Regions from separate parts of the Chryseobacterium vietnamense genome, predicted to be linked through region 1. Evidence: riboswitches for the same ligand, from Rfam matches in the RefSeq annotation. Region 1 holds a riboswitch; each other region holds the start of a gene.
The links. Region 1 has a riboswitch for cobalamin ahead of J2786_RS16460 (TonB-dependent receptor plug domain-containing protein). Riboswitches for the same ligand answer to the same signal wherever they lie in the genome.

Region 1 (8,421 bases):
TTTACCGCAATTCCGTAAGGTGTTTTAATGGCAGTTTCGTATTCTTTATCAAAAATTCTGTTGGCAATGATCTGTTCTGTTTTTACATCAATGATTCCAAAGCTCTTTTTATAGCTGTGGGTATTGTAATTGAATTCGTTTCCGTAGAAATAGAGTTTATCATTCACGATTGTCATTTCACTCACAGCGAGATGGAAATCTTTCTTGACAATCCCGGTTGCCGCATCTATAAGGTATAAGCTGGAAGAAATGTTATAATAATCTCCTCTTGAGCTTACATAAAGATCACCGTAATTGTCTTTTTTAATGTGGTGAAGATTGATGGCAACATTTAATTTCTGGATTTCAGTAAAAGTGTTCAGGTCTATTACGGAAACGGTATTATCATAATCGGGAGCTTTGTATCCTCCGGAATTGGCAACAAACAATTTATTCCCTACAATTTCCATTTCTTCCGGCTGATATCCCACTACCACTTCACGTTGAATGGAAAGAGATATAGTGTCAATTTCCACCACTTTTCCCTTGGGTGCTTTTGGATTAATTGCTACCGGACCTGCATAACTGCTGGCATATGCTTTCCCGTCTTTGAAGGCTAAATAACGGCAGTTCTGTAACGGAATAGAAGTAATACGTTTAGCTGTTTTGGCATCCAATACTTCAATTTTATTGGAAACATTGACTACGATATACAATTTGCTTCCGTACACTTTGATATCATTTCCTACATCTCCAAGCTCTTTTACCACATTGGGATTAATTTCTGCATAGATGTTCCTGTAATAAGTTCCTTTGGTATAATCAAAAAAATCCAGCGTACATTTATTGCTTCCCATATTCCCTTCGTTCAGCATATAGAATCCTTTTATTGCTGTATTTTCTGAAGGAAGTCCTTCCACTACTTCCTGACGGACAATGACATCATCTGTACGGCATGAGGTAAGAAAAGCTAAGACAAGAAACAGAAAATAAAAGTTTAGTTTTCTCATAAGGTGAAGTTTAGAATAAGTTTAAAATTTCTTCCCGGCATCGGATAGTTGATCACCACGTCATAATATTGGTTGAAGATATTATTCATCTCAAGGCTTACTTTAAACTGATGATCCGCCCAGCTGAATTTTTTCTGAACAGAGAGATCATGAGTATACCAAGGCTGTACATAATTGTATTGAATATTATCCTGGTTTACATCATAGCGCTTTCCTACATACATTGCACTGTAATTGAAGCTCCAGTCTTTATAATCGGCCATCAGTGCAAATGATCCGCTATGCCATGGTGTGTAAGGAATCTGATTTTTGTAGAATGTATCTTCAGGATCCGTCATATCTCTTGCACTTTGATAGGTGTAAGAAAGTAATGGCCTAAGTTTTACTTTTCCCAACTGCATTTCTGCCTGAACATTCACGTCAGCACCAATAATCTCAACCAGACCAAGATTCATCATCAGCCAGCGGAACATACTTCCGTTAGGAGCTGCGACAATTTTATCCTGTACTTTGTTGTAATAACCGTCTACTTTAGCATAAAAAGATTTAAAGAAATGATTTTTGTAGTTTTTCTGGTACGTAAATCCTACATCATACTGATTGGTAAATTCCGGTTTCAGGTAAGTGTTTCCGATATTGGTATAATAAAGGTCATTGAAAGTAGGCAGTCGGAAAATTCTTTTATAGAAAGCTCTGAGGGTAAGCTCAGGAATTATTTCAGGCTGGTAACTCATAAATACAGCGGGTGTCCATTCTCTGCTGTCTCCGGGTCTTTTGTTTTTTCTTACTTCTTCAAAGGTAAATGTACCCAAAAGGCTTCCCAGAATTTTAAACCTGTTCCACTGGTAGGTTGTTGCCAAAGCGACTAATGTTGTATATCGTGTAGGATAGGAAAAGTTATCAAGATTGGCATCCAGATTATTGTACTGAAAATCTCCACTCAGACTCACATCCCAGTTGGGAGTAATTGAATATATATTGGATGAAGAAAGATAAACTTCTCTTTGGATGTAAACATTATCCGTATACATAATAGATTGCGAACGAACGGTATCCATAAAATGAGTATAATCGTAGGCAAATTTTGCTTTCAGCTGTGTTTCAAATTTTGGGAACAGTTTTTTCCGCAGATTGGCCTGTACGAAATAATTTTCATCGGAAAGTCTAGCTCCTCTTCCTTCAAAACGGCCGTTCACAATAGGTGCCGGCATTCCGCGGTCTGAAATATAGCCATAGCCACGGATATTCCAGCTTCCGTTATTCAAAGTTCCATTTAAAGAAGTTTCAAAACGCTTTGCTTTGATATCTGAATCTTGTCTTTTTGCAATGGTATCATAAGCCTGCTGTCCGTCAGGATATTTCTTGGCATATCGAAATCTGTAAATTCCGTCACTTTGCATAAATTCTGCACTGAAACTGGCAGAAACCCTGTCTGAAATTTTCTGCTCCAATCGGAATGAAGGATTGAAGAGATCAATAGAAGCACTTTTGGCTCTTATCACAAGATTGGTTTTCCTTGCTCCTTTAAACACAGGGGTTTTAGGCTGTAAATAGATAGATCCGGAAGAACCGAAATCTTTTGCCGGCTGGAAAATCTCACTTTTCTGTCCGTTGTATAATGATATTTCTTCAAGGTCATCCAAAGAATATCTTCCGAGATCGACAAGGCCGTTTTGTGCATTTCCCAGTTGAATTCCGTCATAGAAAACCCCTACATGCTGACTTCCGAGACTTCGGACGTTAATGGTTTTCAGCCCTCCGATACCACCATAGTCTTTAATCTGAACTCCGGAGAAATACCGCAGCGCATCAGCAACGGAATGACTGTTCAGTCTTTCAAGTGCTTCCCCTTGGATGGTTTGGGCCGGAATGATCTCTTTAAAATTCTTTTTGTAAAGGTTAATTCCTTTAATGGTCTCCTCCTGAAGACTGTCTTTTTTATTGGTTTGGGAAAACAAAAGTTGAGATGTTAACACTAAGATCGTGAAAACAGCTTTATGAATTGCAGAAGTAATTAGTTTTGCCGTCATTAGCTCATTTAGGATAATGATGACGCTAATGGGTATAAGAATACAACGACAAAGCACAGCTGTCACTGCACAGAATCATTGATGTCCTAAGCTTTATTCCACGAAAGCGTCAAACGATTATTTTCTGGCAGGTCTTCTGACTTACTCCATTTTTGAAATCCTTCCCATTCCTGAAAACAGTGGATATATTCTTCAAAAACTTTGGTGCGGAGCTTACAGCAGCGGGTCTGTCCCGGATTTTCACCGGATTCCCTTTTAAGAGCTTTTTATGGCTCACCAAATTCCGGCAAAGATAAAAAATTATTCCTAACCCCCAATTAAATTCATGATTCATAAACAATTAAAGCTCCCGAAGGAGCTTTAACATGATTAAAAAAGGGTTTTATTTTAAATTCCGATATTCAGGAAAATACTGAATCTTGATTTTGCTTCAATATCTCCACCTGCCAAATGAGTATACATCGGAAGCATTACTTCACTTCCCAGGCTCAGTTTTTTATAAGAAGCTTCAAATCCCAGTTTCCCGTACAAAGCACTTCCTGCAGTATTGGGCAGGGCTTCATCAAACTGTTTATTCTGTGCATACACTTCCCCCTGCACTCCTGTTTTTACAGAAAAGATCGACTTTTCGTTTCCGGCAACCTGATAAAATCCTGTCGCAGCATAGTTCCACTGGTTTCCGAAACGGTAATTTTTCTTATTTTCCGTTTTGATTGTATAATCTGTATTGACCAATACAGCCACTTTATTCTTTTGAAATTTATAATTCAAAGCCGCCTGATAATCCCAGCTTCCGGTTCCCAATTGAAAACTTGGATTGATTCCGGATGCACCTTTTTCATCAAATTTCCCCAAAGGAATTTTCACTCCCAGGCCTCCGCTTATGTGATGGAAATTATCTTTAGAATTCATCAGCTGGTAAATTCCCATCAGGTTCAGATCTCCGATTCCATTGATCTTGATATCTCCCTGCATGGTCTGCTTTTCATGGAAATGGAAGGGCAGACTTGCATAAACACTCAATTTTTTAGTCAATGGAATTTTCCCCCAAAGCTGCAAAGTATTGAAATACTGATCCTGGGTAAGGTCTTTAACAAATAAGTTTTCCTTTGCTTTGTAATGTTGTGCAAAGTATTTGATTCCGATAAACTGTGGATTCAGTAAAGATTCAAAACCGGATGATCCGTTACCAGCTGCACAGCCGCAAGCATCACAATCATCATCAAAATCAAATCTGCTAAAGGTTTCCGGTGCAATATACATGCTGTCTCTAACCACATTGGCCTGGTTCAGGCTAAATACCATTAAACTTAGTATTGCTATAATCTTCTTCATGTTTTCTATAATTTATTCTGCAAATTTTGGATTGGAGATAAAACTTTTATCTGATAATGTTTTCAGGAAGGCTATAATGGATTGTTTTTCCTGGCTGTTCATAGCAATTCCCGTATGGCCATTCTGTTTCAGCTGGGGATCGAGATTAGGATTATCTTCTACCTGGTCTGAATAGAAATTGAGCACAGCCTCTAAGGTGTAAAACCTTCCGTCATGCATATAAGGTGCTGTATATTCTACATTTCGCAAGCTTGGAACACGAAATTTCATCCAGTCAACCTGATTGAGAGAAACTCTGTACCGTCCGGCGTCTTTGAACTCCGTATTGTAATACATTCCTGTGTTGCGGAAACTTTCGTCAGTAAATAATTCTCCGCTATGGCAGGATGCACATTTCTGATTAAACAATACCATTCCCTGAGATTCCGCCGAAGTCAATTGTTCTTTTCCCTGCCTGAATCTGTCATATTTTGAATCTGCAGAAATTAAAGAAGCCATAAACTGTGATAATGCTTTTAAAATTCTTTCGCCAGTAATAGTTTCGTCTCCATATGCTTCTCTGAACAGCTTTTTGTATTTCTGATCATCTTTAATCTTTGAAATGGCTTCCGGTATTGAGCTATCCATTTCATTGATATCTGTAATAGGACTGATCGGCTGCTCATTAAGGTTATGAATCACTCCGTCCCACATATATCTTTTCAGAAAAGCCATGTTCTGAATGGGCGGTGCATTTCGGATCCCTATTCTATCATCTACCCCATGACTTACGGTATGCCCGTGATGGGTGAATGCGTTTTCCTGAATATGACAGAACCCGCATGAAATGGTATTATTTCGGGAAAGCCTGCCTTCATAGAATAATTTTCTTCCCAGCTCCACTCCATTTTTAGTTACCGGATTGACCGATTGATCAAAAGTCATTTCCGGGAAATACGAAGGAAACTGCAGATTGTAGGCTTCATCTTTTTCCAACGGCTGGATTACCTCATCAGAGCACGAAATGCAACTCAATACAATTACAAGCAGAACCAGTATTGTTTTAACAAAAAAATTAATCATTGTGAACGTGGTCTACTTTAAACATTTTTGTAAGATTATTGGTAATGTCTACCAGGTGCTGGTTTGAACCCATCAGCATATCATTGGCTGTTGTCAGAGTAAGTGCTTTATCTCCGCTCAGAAATTGGTTCAGATCAGCCAGAATATGAACAGAAGGACGGATTTTTGCCGTTACCCTTGCTGTTGTCGGAAGATTCAATGTGATTTCGCGATAAAGATCTGGGGTATTGTTGGCTGCAGTATTTCCCATGTTTCCGGTATGGTTCATAAATTCTTTTGAAGGTGCATCATTTCCATATTTCCCTTCCAGTTTTACAAAAACATAACCGGCAGCCCATGACCAAGACATTCCTTTCTGCTTGGCTTTTGTCCAGAATTCAGCTTGTCCGTCCTGTCCCAGCAAATACGCTTTCTGGCTGACCCCTAATCCGAATCTTATTTTTTTATAATTGTTTTTCGGAACACCATCCAGATTAAGGTAGATAATTCCTGCTACAGCATCTGCCTGATCTATGATAAAAGCACCTTTATCAGGGTTATTTTCATTGTATTTAAATTCATTTCCGTTTTCGTCTGTCAGTGTGATATTACTGATGACGTATTTCAAAGCGGAAAAATTATGTTTCTGACCATTGGAAGAAGTCTGAACCGTCTGATTTAACACAATATCTCCTACATTATTAAATCCGTTTTCAAATTTGATCTGAAGTTTTCCGGGAGTGGTATCCTGCGGATTTTCGTCATCTCTGCTGCTTTCACAAGCAACAAAAGAGAACAAAGTAAAGGCAATAAAGAATAGTGATAAAAATTGAGAAATTTTCATTGTTGATTTTTTAAGTTGAATACAATTTTGAATGAGTTATTTTGAATGTGAAAACACTCTTTTTTACCACAAAAGGCACAAAAGTTTTACACTTAAGTTTATTAAGTGATCATTTTTATGCACAATAAGAACACGTAAGCTTTTTAAAAATCTTTGATTCTTAATTGATGTAAGCTTTTATGACTTTGTGGTTGAATAGTGATGGTATACCTTAAAAAACCGGTGGTTTGAAAATATGGGTCAGAAACAGAAAAGAATAGGCTGTTTCGTAAGTGAAGTTGAAATTGAAAAACGGTCGTTTTTCAGTGGTATTGATCTTTGTAGTTTCAGGCAGGATATAGATATCAAGAATTTTCTGTCCTGAGTTTTTGAGTTTCTGGAAAGGTGAAGATTCTGAATCATTGGTTTTAGCCAATTCTTTACTCAGATAACATTTTCCGTTACAGTGAATCTCCGGCCTGGATTTATTAATACAGAGCACTTTAACGATATAATCATAATTTACAGCATACTCTACCAATGGCACCAAAGGTCTTAGCACCATATAAAAAGTAAAAAGTATGCTGTAAAATAATTTCATCAGATTATTTCTTGCTTATCGCTTCGTCATATCTTCTGCTGATCTCCTTCCAGTTCGTAACGTTCCAGATAGCGGTAAGATAATCTGCTCTTTTGTTCTGATATTTTAAATAATAAGCATGTTCCCAGACATCAATTCCGAAAATAGGAGTTCCTTTCTCTTCCACAACATCCATCAAAGGGTTATCCTGGTTAGGAGTAGAAGAAACAAACAGTTTCCCGTCTTTTCCTACAGAAAGCCATGCCCATCCTGAACCGAAACGGTCTGCTCCTGCTTTAGACATTTTTTCTTTAAAAGCATCCATACTTCCGAAAGTTTCAGTGATGGCTTTTGCCAATTTTGCAGAAGGCTGTGTATTTTTCTGAGGGGTAAGAACCGTCCAGAATAATTCGTGGTTGTAATGTCCTCCCGCGTTATTTCTCACTGCAGCAGGTAGTTTTGAAGCATTGGAAAGAATCTGAAACAACGTTTCTTTTTCCTGTGGAGTTCCTGCAATTGCTTTATTCAAATTGGCTGCATAAGCTGCACCATGCTTTGAATAATGAATTTCCATAGTCTGGGCATCAATATTCCCTTCCAGAGCATTATAAGCATACGGCAGAGGAGTCTGCTTAAACTGAGCCAGTGCAAACTGAGCCGCGAAAACTGCGCTTAAGGCAGCTATTTTCATAATCTTCATAACTTTTTTGTTTATGGTTGAACAATGTTTTCTTCTTAAGCTGGAAGATGGGAGATGGGGGCTGGAAGTAATGAAATGTGGTAACATAACTTTTTCAACTTCTATTTACCTTTACAGCCATCTCAAAAATCGCCGGAGCTGCATCGTCTGGAATAACTTCCAGCTTCAAACATCCAGCTTCCCTCTTCTCTATTTCAATAATTTCTTAATATCCTCAATCAGGATTTCTCTGTCAGGGTGATATTTCCCTGTCAGCATTGGTGTTTTACCTTCCGGATCTTCATAATTCAATCCTGAATAATACAGAATCGGCATATTTTCCTTGTTGTATCTGCATCTGATATTTCCGTCCTGATCTACCAGCGCAATCATACCGCTATGGTTCAGACTTTCTCCTTCATCTTCCTTGTCACCTACATAGATATTAAATTTATCAGCAAGATTACCAATGTACGTACGGTCTCCTGTCAGGAAATGCCAGTTGGGAGATTTTGCCCCTATTCTTTTCGCATGTTCTTTCAATGCTTCAGGGGTATCATTTTCCGGATCAATACTGATGGAGATAACACCGAAATCGGGATCATTGATCTGATTCTGAATCGCCTTCATATTGGTATTCATTACAGGGCATATTGTAGGACATTTGCTGAAGAAAAATTCTACGAGATATACTTTTCCCAGCATGTCTTTATTGGTAATTTTTTTACTGTTCTGATCCGTCAGTTCAAAATCAGGAACTTTCATCACAGTATAAAGGTTCTTTTTAAAATATCCCATTCCTACCCCGATTCCCAGGAAAAGCAATGCAAATACCGCAATGGGTATGATCACTTTACTTTTATTTGTGGTCTTCTTATTTTTGGGCATATATTTCAGGACTTTTTTTGAATTCACTTTTGCAGGAGACACTGCAAAAACCGTAC
Region 2 (8,421 bases), on a different contig from region 1:
AAAGAGTTCTGGCCGTAAAATCAGGATTCAAAAAAAGGGTTGCGGGAAGAACATTAGGGATTTCCAAAACAGGTTCCATTACTTATATTCAGCCGGACAGTGTGGTAAAGCACTATTTCAAGCTGCGGGAAAATGAAGAGGAAGAGAAAAAAGAAATTGATAAGGTTCTCCGTAAGCTTACTGCAGAACTGGCAGAATTTCAACCTCAGCTATGGAGATACCAGGTTTATATTTTTGACCTTGACCTTACAAGAGCGAAAGCAAAATTTGGTGAACAGATCAACGGAGTCCTTCCGAAAATCAACCATCATAAAACGCTGAGATTAAAAGATGCCTATCATCCTCTTCTATGGTTAAGAAACAAAGTTGAAAACAAAACAATTCATCCGCAAACACTTACCCTAACAGAACATAACAGGATTATCTGTATTTCCGGTCCGAATGCCGGCGGAAAATCAATTACCCTGAAAACGGTAGGATTATTACAGCTGATGATTCAAAGTGGTATTCTTGTGCCGGTTCACCCTAAGTCTGAAATGTTTTTCTTTGAGAAAATCATGACGGATATTGGAGATAACCAGTCTATTGAAAACCATTTATCGACCTATTCATCAAGATTGAAGAAAATGTCAGGAATCATCCGTGAGGCTGATGCCAATACCCTTCTGCTTATTGATGAATTCGGTACGGGTTCTGATCCGGAGCTTGGAGGTGCACTGGCAGAAAGTTTTATGGAGTTTTTCTATGACAAAAAGAGTTTTGCCATTATCACAACGCACTATACCAACATTAAACTGGTAATAGAGCAGCTTCCCAACGCTCAGAATGCAGCTATGCTCTTCAATGAAGAAACTTTGGAACCGATGTATAAGCTGGAAGTGGGACAGGCAGGAAGTTCCTTTACTTTTGAAGTTGCAGAAAAGAATAAAATTCCGAGATTCATTATCCATTCTGCCAAGAAAAAGGTAGAACATGATATTGTGAATCTTGATAAAACGATTGTAAAACTGCAGCAGGAAAAATTTGAGGTTGAAAAACTAAAATCTGATCTTGCAGAAAGGAAAGAGTCCGTAGAAGATAAGCGTGATAACCTTCAGAAACTGAATGACCAGCTTCAGCAGAAACTGTTCAATTTCCAGAAACTATATGAAGAGGAACACCGCAAACTGCAGTTTGGAAATAAGATTGAAGCATTCATCGACAGCTATACCAAAGGAAAGTCCAGAAAAGATGTTGTGAAAGACTTTGTAAAGCTTCTTGAGCAGGAAAAATTCCGCAAACTTGGCAGTGATAAAGATGAAACCAAACGCCTGCAGGTTGTTAAAAGAAAAATCACCCAACAGCTGAAAAAAGAAGAGGTGATTGAGAAGATTGCTGAAACCAATGAAAAGCTGGAAGAACAACGTAAAAGCGACCGTGCTATTTGGATGAAAATCGGACAGCGTGTTCGTATTACGGGAAGCACCAGTGTAGGAACCATTGAAAAGATTTCCAGAAACAAGGTCATTGTCAACTATGGAACTTTCAAGACCACGATTGATGCGGATGAGCTTGAGAGAATTTAATTAATAAGAAATTAAAGGAATGCAAATACGAAGAGAGAGCACCAGAAGGTACTCTCTCTTTTCTTTATTTTTATTTCTTAATGAATTTTAATCGGGTTACTTTTTCTTTATTCTTCAACTGGATAAAATAAACTCCTTTTGACAAATGATGAAGGTTCACATGATGATTTGAAATTTTCCCTTCGTCAACTTTCTGACCTGCCATATTATAAATTTCATAATCTGAAGCTTCCGAAATTCCTGAAATATTTAAAACATCAGAGGCAGGGTTGGGATAAATTTCAGTGTTTGCAGACTTCCCTGATTCTTCCACTCCAAGTGTGAGATTGATCAAATCTACTCCATAATCCTCAACTTCTCCATAGATAAATGTACTACAAGCATCAGCAGACATTGTTTGATTGGAAATAACCCTCATGGTAACACCACAAAGTGTCACTGCAGCCAAACTTGGAATTGTAAATACAGATACTGCCGATGCAGCCTGAGTAACATTATTAGCAACCATCACTCTTTCGGTTGATTCGAAAATTCCGTTGGCATTAAAATCTATCCACGCAGTTACTGTTATTGTCCCGGGTGTCCCCGTCCACGTATTGGTTACTGAAAGCTTATTTCCTGTACTTCCTATAAAAAATTTAACTCTACGACTCAGATCACTTCTGTAATCTGTATAAATGGAAGGTCCGGAATCACTCACCATTGGTGTGGTAACTCCTGTAGAATTTACGGTTACATTGGAAATATGCATCATTGTGGTATCTGTAGAAGCACTTGCACAATAATTAATGGTAGTAGTAAAAAATATAGGATTAGACCATAATCCCTGTGTCGTACACACTTTCACTACCTGTACTTCATACGTTGTACAAGGTTGCAAACCAGTAATTGTGAAATAATTTTGTCCTGGGGCAGGAGTGGCCACCATCCAGGTAGTAGTTCCAGGTATTCTATATCTGATCCTGTTATCGGGTGTATTGGGATCTGCATTCCAGGTAACTGTTCCTGAGGCGAGCGTTATATTAGACATCTGAAGCCCTGTTGGTGCATTGGTATCACAGTAAAATAAAGATTGGGATTCTTCTTCTATTTTGTGGGTTGCCTGAAAGCTGGAAATACCCAAAATAAAAGAGAATACATAAAGTAGTCTTTTTGTCATGTTTTATTAGTTTTTAATTCTCCTGAAAAATAGGAATTTTATAGAATATACCGACATCTATACTAATTATTATTATGTTTTTTTTAATACATTCTAATAGGAGGTATAGAAAATACATCTATGAATAGATTATTACCATTAAAATATTTACTTCTTATCATTTTTGAAATAAATACAATATTTTAGAAAACTGCAAGAGTATAATTATCCTCTGAAAAGCATTTAATTTATATATTTGGAGGATCAAAAAAATTTCATGATGACTTTCATAAACAAAGCATTCTATTTATCCGCTTTCAGTATCTTATCAATTGTCTTTGTAAAAGGACAGACTAAAGTTCCTTTTGGAGTGGTAAAAGCTGAAGATGGATATGCCAACGTACGTGTACACAAAGATGACTACCGAAAAATTGTAGATAAAATCCGTATGCGTAAAGGAGATGTATTTGTTTATGTAAAACCGGCTCCGGGAGAAACAGAATGGATCTGGATCAAATATCCTGAGAAACAGGATGACGACAAACCTTTTGTACGTTATGAAACTCTTGATAAAGAAGGAATGGTAAATAAAGGGCGTATTGCCTATGTGGACCAGCTTCCTGCCTATACTCCATCAAAATCTAAAAACGGAAGATCTCTTATTTTTACCGATAATTCTGATCCTAAAATCCCGACTGCACAAAGAAGCAAAGTGGTGATTGACATTTATCCTTCCAATGCAGGATACCGTAAAAAGGAAAAAGATGCAGAAGGAAAAATTCTTACCATTGATAAAGTAAAACCATGGGGAATCGGAAATGACCTTCCTGAAGGAATGACCGAAATCAAATCCATCAGGGTACAGCAGCCCGGAAGAGGGTCTGTTTTTGTAAGAGAAGCTATCAAAAATATGTTCCAGCCCACCATGGATTTTGAGAACGTTGGAGTAACTTCCCTCGACAATGATAATATTTTTCTTTATATGATAAACGGTTCAGGAGAAAACAGATACACTACACTCTGGACAATTAAGAAAGGAAGAGTAATCAGTCAGATTATTTATCATAATCCGGAATAAATTCATTATTTTTGCATTCGAAAAGTTTTACACTTATTCATCACAGAAATTGGTTCTGCATCACTGCAGATTAAAAGGGAACCGTGTGAAAATCACGGACTGTCGCGCAACTGTAAAGTAACTGAAGTCTTTATCAAAGATCCACTGTGCGAGGCATGGGAAGGAGATAAATGATGTTACAAGTCAGGAGACCTGCCATTTTCTTAAACATGTAACTTTCGCGATTTGAAGTTGTATTGATCTGATGGATTGTTTCAGGAATTCTGTAAGTTCCTGTCATTATTCTGTTGTTTCCAATCATTTCTTATCGCTTTAATTAATAATGATATATGACTACAGAAGAAAGAATTGAAGCATCCGAAACAAGAATCTTTAAAGCGGTTTTCCCTAACACAACCAATCATTACGATACCCTTTTTGGAGGTACTGCTATGCAGCTGATGGATGAGGTAGCTTTTATCACAGCCACCCGTTTTGCCAGAAAAAGAGTGGTAACGGTAAGCAGTGATAAGATTGATTTCAAAAAACCTATTCCTGCCGGAACTATTGTGGAACTGATCGGAAAAGTTTCATACGTGGGAAAAACCAGTATGAAAGTGAATGTTGAAATCTACACTGAACAGATGTATTCCTATGAAAGAGAAAAGGCGATTATAGGTGATTTTACTTTTGTAGCGATTGACGAATTCAAAAAACCAATCCAGATACTATAAATACTATAAGTTTCGGGCGGCCTTTGGCCGCCCGAAACTTATTTTTCGCTGAAATTATTTCAAAACTTTTTCCGTCTCCAGGCTTCTGTTTAAAAGAAGTTCAAAAGCCTCCCCCATTTCATCCGATGCTCTGCTGATTGCATTTTCCAGCATATTCCGGATTTGTCTTTCTGTTACTCCTGCTTCTGTCCAGCTCTTTCCGGCAGTGTGGGAATTTAAGATAAATGGCATGATTCTGTCGATACCACAGGCAAAAATAGCATCCGGTGTTTTCTCTTCTTCAAACTCAAGCCACAGGTTAAAAAATTCTGTTCGTAAAGGTTCATCCAGAATTCCAAAGATTTTTTGGGCTGAAGCTTTCTCTCTTTCAAATTTTCCTACCATTGCTTTTTCATCAAAAATAAAAGTATCTCCGGCTTCTATTTCCACAAGATCATGAATGGAAAGCATTCTTATTACTCTCAGCAAATCAATATCTGCACGGTTTTTAGCATATGGATAAAGGATCTGGGCAAGAATAATGATCTGCCAGGAATGTTCAGCTGTATTCTCTCTCCGGGAATCGTCTGCATTGTAATTTCTTCGCTGTACATTTTTCAAAGCATCCACTGCCAGGATAAAATCGATTTCTTTTTGAATTTTCATCTTACTTTTTATTTCTGTTATATTGATCTGCCGGATACACCTTTGTTTTGGTAATCCATTTATTATTGAGCTTTTCTTTCGTTATGACCTTCACCTGATCTTCATTGGTCATATCCTCTTCTTTTTCCAACACCGTATCCAGCCCTTTATTTGGGATAACAGCATATTCTGTGGTAAAAATTCTGCAGCAACCGGACTTACCATAGGAAATAAGACGTTTGCGTTTGGCATCCGTTTCAAAAAAATTGAAACCATTTGAGCCAAGGTCTGTAAGTTCTTTACTTTTTACAAATGCCATTCTTGTGCTGTTGAATACATATACATCATACGAAGCCGAGCTGTAATTTCCCATATTTCCGTTTCTTATGGCCACATCTTCCGTCCCGTCAAAATTAAAGTCATCGATAATCACAGCACGTTGATCTTTCGAAAGTGGAATCAGTTTCCCTTGGGTTAGCTTCTGGCCTTGGCCTGCATATATAACAAGGTCATCAGAAACAAATGTCTGTACCTTGCTGTTTTTATGGTCAAACAGGTCTACAGTTCCCTTTCCTCCACATCTGTCATCGTAACAATCTTCTATCCGGATGATGGCATCATAGCTTTTTGATACATTCTTAACTTCAAACTGATACTGTCCAAAACATAGCGGACCCAATAAAAGAAATGCTGATAAGTGCCTGTATTTATTCAAAATATTCATGGTATTAGTAAAATGATTTAGGTGTTTTTTTATATCTAACAAAAATACGAATCATAATACCGATCTCAAAATCTACATCCCGCTATCTTCCATCATTTCCCTCCCAATAAAAGTATATTCGCAGATAAGAAGCTCTTTCCCGCTATCCGCTCATACTCCTCGCCCCCTTTCTTATGCCGTACTGCTGTGGGGTAACCGCTGCTATCGGGGCTAGGACATGAGTAATGAGTAATGAGTAATGAGTAATGAGTGATGAGTGATGAGTGATGAGTGATGAATGATGAATGATGAATGATGAATGATAAAAGAGCATTTTTTCTCTCCAATTTTCAAAATTCTATTTAAAAATTTAAAATTTTCAGAGATTTTCTTCCAAAATTTGTTGTACTCAAAATTGATAGTAAAAATTATAACGCTGATTTACAATTAATTAAACAATTTATTTTAAAAATTCCACTACTTTGTATTGCATAATACCATTTTATTTACATATCTTTGTAATGTAAAATCGAAATAGGTACAACTAGCTAGGTTCCGAACTTCGAAAATTATATAACTAATTAACAAAACTTATCAAAGATGAATACCGAAAATACCAAAGCGCAAATGCGAAAAGGAATTCTGGAATTCTGTATTCTAAGTCTCATCAATAACCGCGAAATGTATGTTTCTGATCTTATTGATGAACTGAAAAAAGGAAAACTGGATGTAGTGGAAGGAACCCTCTACCCTCTTCTTACAAGACTTAAAAACGGAGAGTTTCTCTCTTACAGATGGGAAGAATCTACAGGAGGACCGCCCAGAAAATATTATCAGATCACAGAAAAAGGAAAACTTTTCCTGGATGAACTTCTCAATACATGGAATGAACTGACAGCCTCAGTAAACCAAATCACCCAACAAAATTAAAAAACAAAGCTATGAACAAGACACTCTCAATAGGACTCGCAGGTTTTTCTTTTACCATAGAAGAACACGCATATATAAAGCTCAGCGATTACCTGAACGCTCTGAGAAGCTCTCTGGATGCTTCTGAGGCTGATGAAGTAATGCATGACATAGAAATCAGAATGGTGGAAATTTTCAAAGATTCTTTAGGAAAACGTGAAGTGATTAATGATACCGATGTAGAAAGAGTAATCGCACAGATCGGAAGCCCTGAAAAAATCGAAGAGCAGGAAGAAGCTTATTATTCTGAAAAAACATCTGCCAGAAACCATAATTCAGGAACTCATTATACCAATAAAAAGCAGCTGTTCCGTGATCCGGAAAAACAAAAAGTTGCCGGAGTTTGTGCAGGTTTAGCCCAATATGTAGGAATGGATATTACTACCATGAGAGCAATCTGGCTGGGAATATTCATATTAGGAATTTTCACAGCAGCAATTTCCTCTTCATTAATAGGTCTTCTATATGTAATCCTTTGGATCGTACTTCCAAAAGCTGAAACAGCAGCAGATTTCCTGAAAATGCAGGGAAAGCCTATGAACTTCGACAATCTTAAGAATGAGTCCAACAAATTGGTACAATTTGCCAATGAATCTACTCAGAGGGTCGGAGAAATCTATAACGAAAACAAACCATATATCAACAATGCAAGCAGCGGAATCTGGAATGTATTCAAGTATATTGTAGGAGGATTCTTCGTATTGATGGCTGTAAGCAGCATTATCGGAGTCTTTGTATTATTCGGTCTTTTCGGAATGGATACAGACTTCCCGGGTGCCAATGAAATCAGATTCTATATGGACGATCAGGGACTTGATAAAGTACTGGCGGCTATGATGGTAATCGGAAGCTTAATTCCAGCAATTCTTTTCAGTTTATTAAGCATCAAAATATTCTCGCCAAAAACAAAACTGAGAAATATCGGATGGGTTGTAGGTGGTTTATTCCTTCTTCTGATCGGACTTGGAACTTACTTCGGAATCAGCATGGCTAAGAAAGACATGATTTACAGAGGAACCAAGGAAGATGTAGAAAACGTAGCCATCAATACTACTTCAGATACCGTTTATGTAGATGTAAAACAAATCAACATTCCTCAGAACTTCAAAGCGTATAACAATGATATTTATTCTGATAAAAGATCAGTTTACGAAGAAGATTATATTTCTGTAGATGTTACAAGAAAACCAGATATCAAAACCCCTTATCTGATCATCAAAAAAGAAGGAAAAGGATATAACTTCCCTATCCAGCTGACAGTTCCTGTAGAAGTAGTAAACAATAAAATATTACTTCCAAACTACATCAAGTATCCATATGAGCACAGATTCAGAGATTACAGCCTTGATTATGAACTTGTAGTTCCGCAAAAAGCAGTTGTTTTATCCATGAATAAAGATCGTATCCACATGGACGGAGATTTAGACGGAGACGGAATTAACGACGACGATCAGGACAGAGATGAAGACAATAACAATGTCAGAATTGAAAAAAATAAAATCACAGTAAACGGCTCCAGTATCGAATACAACTCTGATGACAAAGACAGCATCATTGTAAACGGTAAAAAAGTTCCGAACAACCAGGCAAAGAAAGTAATTGATTCTGCCGTGTCTACTATCAAAAAATCA
Region 3 (8,421 bases), on a different contig from region 1:
GCATCTTTTAATTCCCGGAGGTGGACAGCATGCTTCAGAGCAGCTTACCGCTCCGCCATTAATGCTCTTCAATTGGTCTCTTGAAATTTTTTTAGAATTTTTCATAGTCAAGTAATTGCGTTAAACTTAAGATTAAGGCTGGTTTCCACCACCACATCCGTCGTAAGGCATACATTGCCACTTACCACCGATTAAACATAGTTGACCACCTCTGCAGTCAATGCCTCCCTTAATTGTTTTCAATTCCTGTCTTTCGATTTTCTTTAAATTTTTCATAATAATTTTTACGTTTAGTTCAATTCGAAATTAATAAAATTTTATCAACTATTGTAGAATTATTGTAAAAATATTTATTTTTTAATTATTTACTTGTAGGATGTTTTGTAATTATTTCATGGAATTAAGTAAAATTGTTTTACAGAAAAAGCCTTGAAATCTGTACTTAAAGAGTTGATTTCATTTTAATAAAATCTTGCCCTGTGACAAGTCCGTTTTCAGATTGACTTGGTAATTTTGATTAAAAGTTTAATTCACCAAACCTGATAATATTATGAAAAGTTTATTCAAATTCTCTGCATTATTGGTCTTAGCTGTTTTTCTTACAGCATCGAAGGCATATGGACAAAAAATAAAACCTTCTGAAAGTGGTTATGCACTCGTAAATGGGATCAAAGTTTACTACGAAGTCTATGGTAAAGGAAAACCTATTGTACTGTTACATGGTGCCTTCATGACGATTGATATGAATTGGGGTGAGTTGATCCCGGAATTATCCAAAAACAGGAAAGTAATAGCACTTGAACTACAGGGGCATGGGCATACTCCGTTTTCGGAAAGAAAATTATCACACGCTACTTTGGCCAGTGATGTTACAAAGGTAATGGACTATCTGAAAATTGATAAAGCAGATGTTGCAGGCTACAGTTTTGGAGGAGAAGTGGCTTATCAGCTGGCTATACAAAGTCCGGAAAGAGTGAACAGACTGGTTATTATTTCTTCAACTTATAAGAGCAAAGGCTGGCTGCCTGAAGTCAATAAAGCCATTGAAGGAATGAAACCCGAATTCTTTACAAACAGCCCTATGCATACTGCCTACGACGCCGTTGCACCGGATAAAACAAAATGGACACCATTTCTGGAACACATGATGGCTTCTGCCCGAAAGCCTTTTGACCTTGGTGAAGACAATATCTCTAAAATTCCGGTACCTGTCTTAATCATTGCCGGGGATAATGACGGATTGGATAAAACAGAGCTTTCAAAAACCTATAAATTATTGGGAGGTGACGTTTTTGCCGATATGGGCGAATTACCAAAATCCCAGCTGGCTATTGCTCCTGGGCAAACCCATGTAAGTCTGATGATGCAGACGGCAATGATTCTGAACTATCTGAATAACTTTTTAAAATAGCTTGATGATGAATACAAAATTTGAAGCAGGAATAAATATTGCCATAAAAATTCCAAAAAGTACATACGAAAAAACCGTTTCTTTTTATAGGGATATTTTAAAATTGGAAGTTGAGGAAAAACCAATTGATAACCCTACGGTTTCAAGAACTCACGAGGTAAAGTTCGGAAATAATATTATTTGGCTGGACTGTGTCGACAACTATACTCATTCCGAAACCTGGTTACAGCTTACTGTCCCCGATGTAGAAATTGCTACCCAATATTTGCAGTCAAACGGTGTGGAAACCTGTGATGAGATTGAAGAGCTACCTGAAAATATGCACTGGATTACTGATCCTGCTGGTACAGTGTTCAATTTGCAGCAAAAGAAGTAAAAGTAAGATGTGGTGAGTAGGCTCTTTATGAAATTATAGTAAGCGAATTGTATAATTTTAATACCTTAGCTATTAAATCATTAAAATTTTAAATTATTCCATGAAGACGAAAGCATTCAATTTTATTGCAGCCCTCTTTTTTCTTGTATTAAATGTGACAGCTTTTTCACAAAAAACAGCCGCTTTAAATTCTTTACTAGACAAAAACTCAGAATTTGTATTCCCACAAACCCCTGATAAAATATCAAAAGCACTGAATGTAAAGACCGTTTTTTATGAAGATGCCAATGGAGAAAAATATGCAAAATGGCCAATGAAAACAGGGCTGGAACTTTATTGCGGTCTTGAAAAAGATAATACTGTTAATGAAATTTTTTTCGCAACTGCAGACAATAAATCTTTAGTGGTGGAAGGGCTTCCTTTCGGCCTTGTTCTGAATAAAAGTACATTACAGGATAGCAAAAATAAGTTCAGTAAATACCATGCTAAAATACAAAAGTTAGGAGCTGACAGTGAATTTCCAGGTGGGTCAAAACTGGTTTTTAAAAAAGGAAAACATTATGCAACACTGTTTTTCGACAGCAAAAACCTTTTAAAGTTATTAGGTTTAACAACGGCACTTATTGATCCGGCCGCCAATTAATTGATAAAAATTACCGTCATATCACATCCGTCATTTCTTGATGGATGTTTTTATTTACCGGATAAAGTAAGAAAAGAGACCTGGTAAAGAATGCTCAATGGCAAAAATCCTTCATTGATGTCTTTATTTCCTTAGTTCATTGTTTTCTGATTGAATAGCAGATGGGGTTATCATAGCTTTGACCTGTCAAAACAATTAACTCAATAATATTATGAACAGGGAACTCATTTTTTTAAGAACATTTGCCTTTACAGCAGTTATTGGAATTATATTTTTAACAGCTTCAGCCTTTAAAACAACCGGAAATCAGAGATTTACAGAAATAGATGTGGAAAGAATTAATATCGTTGAAAAAGACGGGACTGTTAAAATGATCATTACCAATGTCGGGAAATTTCCTACGGGAGAAGAAAAAGTAAACGGAAGCCCCACCAATAAAACGAGAAAGAAACGTTCCGGTATGCTCTTTTTCAATGAAGAAGGAATAGAATGCGGAGGTTTTATTTATGACGGACAGAAAAATCAAAACGGTCATAGCTCAGGCTTATCTCTGACGTATGATCAGTATGACGGAGATCAGGTGATGCAGCTTTTAACGCAGGATTATAAGAAAGGAGATAAAAGAGTAGTGTCCAGCGGGCTTTATTTTAATGACCGTCCTTCCAAAGAATCGCAAATCAAAACAGGAGAAATCTTTGCGGAACTGAATCAGATAAAAGATCCTGTAGCGGCACAGAAAAAATATAAAGAATATGAACAGCAGGGCCTCATTGGAGGAGCACCAAGAATGATGCTTGGAAAAACCAAAGATGAATATAACGGACTGTTTTTATTTGACAGTAAAGGAAAGCCAAGAGCCAGATTCTGTGTAGATAAAAATAATGATGCAAAACTGGACTTTTTAGATGATAACGGAACTGTTACCGCATCATTTCCTGATAATAAAAAATAATACTGCAAAAAACAGCCCTGTAAAAATATAGGGCTATTTTTGTAAAAAACTGATCCTTCATAAAAGCTGATGAATACCATTTTAAAACAGATTAATCAAAACAGATATTTTCTGCTGTTTATCCTCTTGTTTGCCTATGTACAGTCTATTCATACGCGAATAGGTATCAGAAGAACGCTGGATTGGTATATTTTTACACCTGAAGCAGCGGTTGTTACCCTCATCAGTGCGTGCATCCTGTTTTTTGTTATCGATTTTTTTATTAAAAACTGGCAGAGATCATCAACGTTCAGCGTATCAGAAGTTCTAAAAATATTCAGTGTTTCATTGCTGACCTACCTTTTGGTAATGAAAATAATAGGTTTTGTAATTGCTTTTATTTTTGGAAAAGTTGAGAAAAATTTTAATCAGGAAGTTGTTATTCTTTCTACTTTTTCAGATTTGATAGGAGGTTTTATTTATGGAAGTTTTTTTCTGGCCTACCGTTATTACAAAAGAAATACAGAATATCAGAAGCAATTGGCTCTGTATGATCATGCGTTGTCTGAAAGTAAAATTAATCAGTTGAAAACACAGCTTAATCCTCATTTTTTATTCAATAATCTCAATGTCCTTGATCAGTTGATAGAAGAAGACAAACATAAGGCTTCAGATTTCCTGAATGAATTTGCCGAAATATACCGTTATGTTTTGGATGTTTCTGATAAAAAATTAGTGTCTGTGGAAGAAGAACTGGCCTTTGCAGAGAAATATTTTAAGCTGATACAATACAAATACGGAAATGCTTATTCATTAAAAATAAATCCTGTCAAATCATCCGGTCGTATCATTCCTCTTTCATTACAGCTGATGCTTGAAAATGCAGTTCAGCATAACCTCGGTATTATTGATAAACCTGTCCTGATCACAATAAAAATAGATAAGGCAATAACCGTTTCGAATAATGTAATCCCTAAACGAAACCGAAAAAAAACTTCAGGAAGGGCGCTGAACAACCTTAAAGAGCAATATAACCTGTTAACGGATCAGCAGGTAGAAATTATAAAAACAGAAACTGAGTTTTCAGTTATTATTCCCGTAATTCCCACATAAAATATGATAAAAGTTGTCATCATCGAAGACGAAATTCCTGCAAGAAGCAAATTAAAGCGTTTCATCAGTGAACTGGAAAGTCCTGTTGAAATTGTTGCGGAAACAGGCACTGTAGAAGAAGCCATTACTTTTTTAAAAAGCTCAACAGTTGATCTGATCTTTTCCGATATTGAATTACTGGATGGAAATGCCTTTGAAATCTATGATCAGGTGAATATTTCATGTCCGGTTATTTTTACCACAGCATATGATCAATTCTGGATGAATGCTTTTGAAAGCAATGGAATTGAATATCTTTTAAAACCATTTTCACAGAGTCGTTTCCAAAAAGCATGGGACAAATTTCTTTTATTGAGAAAAGCACCTTCAGAATCTCAGCAGGTTTTGGAAAAACTTCAACAAATGATCAATAACGGACTTGCAGAGAAAAATTATAAGAAAAGATTCACCGTCGGCTCACATCAGGGGCTCTATTTTATCAATACGGAAGAGATCTCTTTCTTTGGGGCAGAAGAAGGAGTTGTCTTTGCTTTTGATACAGCAGGAAAAAAACACCTGTTAAATGAATCTACTTTAAAAGAAATTGAAACCCAACTCAATTCTTCAGATTTTTTCAGGATCAACCGGAGTGAGCTTGTTCAGAAAAATCATATTGAAAGGATAGAACGTTACAATAAAAATACACTTTCCGTTCAGATAAAAGGGCAGAAAGATCATCTTGTCACAAGCCAGAGCAATACAGCTGCTTTCAGAAAATGGATTGAAGAATAAACAGGTTCTCCGGTTTTATTCCTTTAAATGGTAAGCCCATGGTTATTTTTTACCTCAGCCATCACAAAAGTACTGTGGGTACTCCCTATAGAATCCACAGATCCCAGCTTATTGAATACAAAATCCTGGTAATGTTTCATATCCCGTACCTGAACTTTCAAGAGGAAATCAAAATCCCCGGAAATATTGTAACATTCGGCAACTTCTTCAATTTCTAAAATCTCCTTTACAAAATCATAACCCACCGATCTGTCGTGAATTTTGAGCTTGATCTGGCAGAAAACCGTAAATCCGCGATTCAGTTTTTCAGCATCAAGAACAGCTGCATACTTTTTAACAAAACCTTCCTGTTCAAGCCTTTTTACCCTTTCAAAAACCGGTGAGGTAGAAAGGTTTACTTCTTTCGCAAGTTCCTTAACAGTGAGTTTAGCATTTTTCTGGAGCAGCCTTAGCAGCTGTAAATCCTTATCATCGAGTTGTTCCACAGAATATTATTCTTTTAAATGATTAAAACGATCAAATGTACAGAATTATATGCTTTTATTGGTGTTTTATAAAGTTTAATTTGCTTAATTTTTAAACATTAATTGTATTTTTATTCTGTATTGTTAATTTTACACAAAATTAAAAACTTTTACTGATGACAATAGTTAAAGGTAAAAGTACAGTTCTTTACAAATACTTCATCAGACAGGAAAGGTTTTACTTAAGGTAGATTAATAGGGAATCGTGTGCAAATCACGAGCTGTCGCGCAACTGTAAGTAACACACCAAAGGTTTTTGTCCTTGCAGATCCACTGCCACAAGCGGGAAGGATGACGGAAACTGTTACAAGTCAGGAGACCTGCCTTTACTGAATTGACAATGCTTTCGCGGGCTGAAGCTTTAGGTCATACAGATGGTATATCAGATTTTTGTGTTTTCTCCTGAAAGGAAATGCACTGTCTGCTATATCACTACTTTCCTGAAACTTCTTCCGTAAAACATAACGAAGCATTTTAAAGGACTTTCCCAATAAGTTTAATTAAAAAGTTTAAAAAAATGCAAACTCACATCCTTGGCTATCCGCGTATTGGTAGCAAAAGAGAACTCAAAAAAGCCTGCGAACAGTATTGGTCAGGTAAAATCCTTTTGGAAGAACTTCTGAATACCGGAAGAACGCTCTGCAACCAAAACTGGACTATTCAGAAAGAAGCAGGGATAGATCTTATCCCATGTAATGATTTTTCATACTATGATCAGGTATTGGATATGAGCCTTGTCGTAGGAGCCATTCCAACACGTTACCATGAAGTGGTACTGAAAAAGAACAATACGGAGCTGGACCTTTATTTTGCGATGGCAAGAGGATATCAGAAAGACGGACTGGACATTACCGCCATGGAAATGACCAAATGGTTCGATACCAACTATCATTATATCGTTCCGGAATTTTATAAAAATCAACAGTTTAAACTGAGTTCAGATAAAATTTTCAATGAATTTGCCGGAGCAAAACAGGCTGGAATCAATGCGAAACCGGTTATTATTGGGCTGGTCTCTTATCTGTTATTAGGAAAAGAAAAAGAAGAAGGATTTGATAAGCTGGATCTGGCTGGAAATCTTCTTCCAGTCTATACAGAGATTTTAACCAAACTTCAGGATCAGGGTGCGGAATGGATTCAGTTTGATGAACCTTTTCTGGCATTGGATTTAAATGAGAAAGCCAAAGAAACCTACCTTTCTGTGTATGCGGAAATAAGAAAACGTTTTCCAAAACTGAAATTTATTGTGGCTACGTATTTCGACGGATTAAAGGATAATACATCACTTGCCGTTTCCCTTCCTGTAAATATATTGCATGTTGATCTGGTGAGAAATCCTGAACAGCTGGATGAAATTCTGAATGGTATTCCGGAAAATTTAAGCCTTTCATTAGGTGTAATTGATGGTAGGAATATCTGGAAAAATGATTATGAAAAATCATTGTCTTTCATCAGAAAAGCAGTTGAAAAATTAGGATCTGAAAGGATTCTGATTGCACCATCATGTTCATTGCTTCATTCACCTTGTGACCTTGATTTTGAAACCAATCTTAATCCGGAAATTAAAAACTGGCTGGCTTTTGCTAAACAAAAAGTAAAAGAAGTCGTAACACTTAAAGAACTTGCTTCCGGAACAGAAAATGAACAGATTCTTAAAGAGTTCGAAGAAAATAAAAAAGCAATTGAGAGCAGAAAAACTTCTCCTCTTATTCATAATAACCAGGTAAAGCAAAGAGCAAATGCTGTCACTGAAAAGGATGCCCAAAGAATAAATAAATTCAAGATCCGTAAAGAAGAACAGCAGGAAGTATTGCAGCTTCCATTATTCCCAACCACCACAATCGGGTCATTCCCACAAACCACAGAGGTCAGAAGCTGGAGAGCCAAATTCAAAAAAGGAGAACTTACAGCAGAACAGTATGATGCCTTGCTGAAAGAGGAAACGCAGAGAACAATCCGCTGGCAGGAAGACATTGGAATTGATGTATTAGTTCACGGTGAATTTGAGCGTAATGACATGGTAGAATACTTTGGAGAACAACTGGAAGGATTTGTATTCACCAAAAACGGATGGGTACAGAGCTACGGAAGCCGCTGTGTGAAACCTCCTGTGATTTTCGGTGATGTTTCCCGCCCAACTCCAATGACGGTTTACTGGTCTCAATATGCCCAATCCCAGACTGAAAAATGGGTAAAAGGAATGTTGACAGGTCCGGTTACCATTTTACAGTGGTCTTTTGTACGTGATGATCAGCCTCGCTCAGAAACGTGTAAGCAGATTGCGTTGGCGATCCGTGATGAGGTGGTGGATCTGGAAAAAGCAGGAATCAGAATTATTCAGATTGATGAGCCTGCGATCAGAGAAGGGCTTCCACTAAGAAAGACAGACTGGCAGAACTATCTGAAATGGGCCGTAGAAGCTTTCAGAATTTCAGCAAGCGGAGTGGAAGATGCTACCCAAATACATACTCATATGTGTTATTCTGAGTTCAATGATATTATCGAAAACATTGCCGATATGGATGCTGACGTGATTACCATAGAATGCTCACGCTCTCAGATGGAACTGCTGAATGCTTTTGCAGATTTCAGATATCCGAATGAAATTGGCCCCGGAGTATATGACATCCATTCACCAAGAGTACCATCGAA

Region 2: another riboswitch for cobalamin. It lies ahead of J2786_RS13660 (acyl-CoA thioesterase); the one in region 1 lies ahead of J2786_RS16460 (TonB-dependent receptor plug domain-containing protein).
Region 3: another riboswitch for cobalamin. It lies ahead of metE (5-methyltetrahydropteroyltriglutamate--homocysteine S-methyltransferase); the one in region 1 lies ahead of J2786_RS16460 (TonB-dependent receptor plug domain-containing protein).

What each region holds. Positions count from the first base shown of each region.
Region 1 is NZ_JAVDQX010000003.1:538,147-546,567, reverse strand. It holds gene J2786_RS16465 (YncE family protein) at 1-989, opposite strand, end outside; gene J2786_RS16460 (TonB-dependent receptor plug domain-containing protein) at 986-3,019, opposite strand; cobalamin riboswitch at 3,129-3,315, opposite strand; gene J2786_RS16455 (transporter) at 3,407-4,354, opposite strand; gene J2786_RS16450 (cytochrome-c peroxidase) at 4,367-5,416, opposite strand; gene J2786_RS16445 (MbnP family protein) at 5,409-6,239, opposite strand; gene J2786_RS16440 (hypothetical protein) at 6,451-6,819, opposite strand; gene J2786_RS16435 (superoxide dismutase) at 6,824-7,498, opposite strand; gene J2786_RS16430 (SCO family protein) at 7,688-8,365, opposite strand; gene J2786_RS16425 (YHS domain-containing protein) at 8,352-8,421, opposite strand, start outside.
Region 2 is NZ_JAVDQX010000002.1:962,205-970,625, reverse strand. It holds gene J2786_RS13675 (endonuclease MutS2) at 1-1,565, shown strand, start outside; gene J2786_RS13670 (GEVED domain-containing protein) at 1,636-2,724, opposite strand; gene J2786_RS13665 (hypothetical protein) at 2,981-3,781, shown strand; cobalamin riboswitch at 3,815-3,995, shown strand; gene J2786_RS13660 (acyl-CoA thioesterase) at 4,111-4,494, shown strand; gene J2786_RS13655 (HD domain-containing protein) at 4,549-5,139, opposite strand; gene J2786_RS13650 (XAC2610-related protein) at 5,141-5,842, opposite strand; gene J2786_RS13645 (PadR family transcriptional regulator) at 6,422-6,751, shown strand; gene J2786_RS13640 (PspC domain-containing protein) at 6,763-8,421, shown strand, end outside.
Region 3 is NZ_JAVDQX010000001.1:702,638-711,058, forward strand. It holds gene J2786_RS03130 (bacteriocin-like protein) at 1-105, opposite strand, end outside; gene J2786_RS23075 (bacteriocin-like protein) at 133-276, opposite strand; gene J2786_RS03135 (alpha/beta fold hydrolase) at 551-1,411, shown strand; gene J2786_RS03140 (VOC family protein) at 1,416-1,787, shown strand; gene J2786_RS03145 (hypothetical protein) at 1,888-2,430, shown strand; gene J2786_RS03150 (hypothetical protein) at 2,642-3,382, shown strand; gene J2786_RS03155 (sensor histidine kinase) at 3,452-4,474, shown strand; gene J2786_RS03160 (LytR/AlgR family response regulator transcription factor) at 4,478-5,245, shown strand; gene J2786_RS03165 (Lrp/AsnC family transcriptional regulator) at 5,269-5,730, opposite strand; cobalamin riboswitch at 5,926-6,111, shown strand; gene metE (5-methyltetrahydropteroyltriglutamate--homocysteine S-methyltransferase) at 6,287-8,421, shown strand, end outside.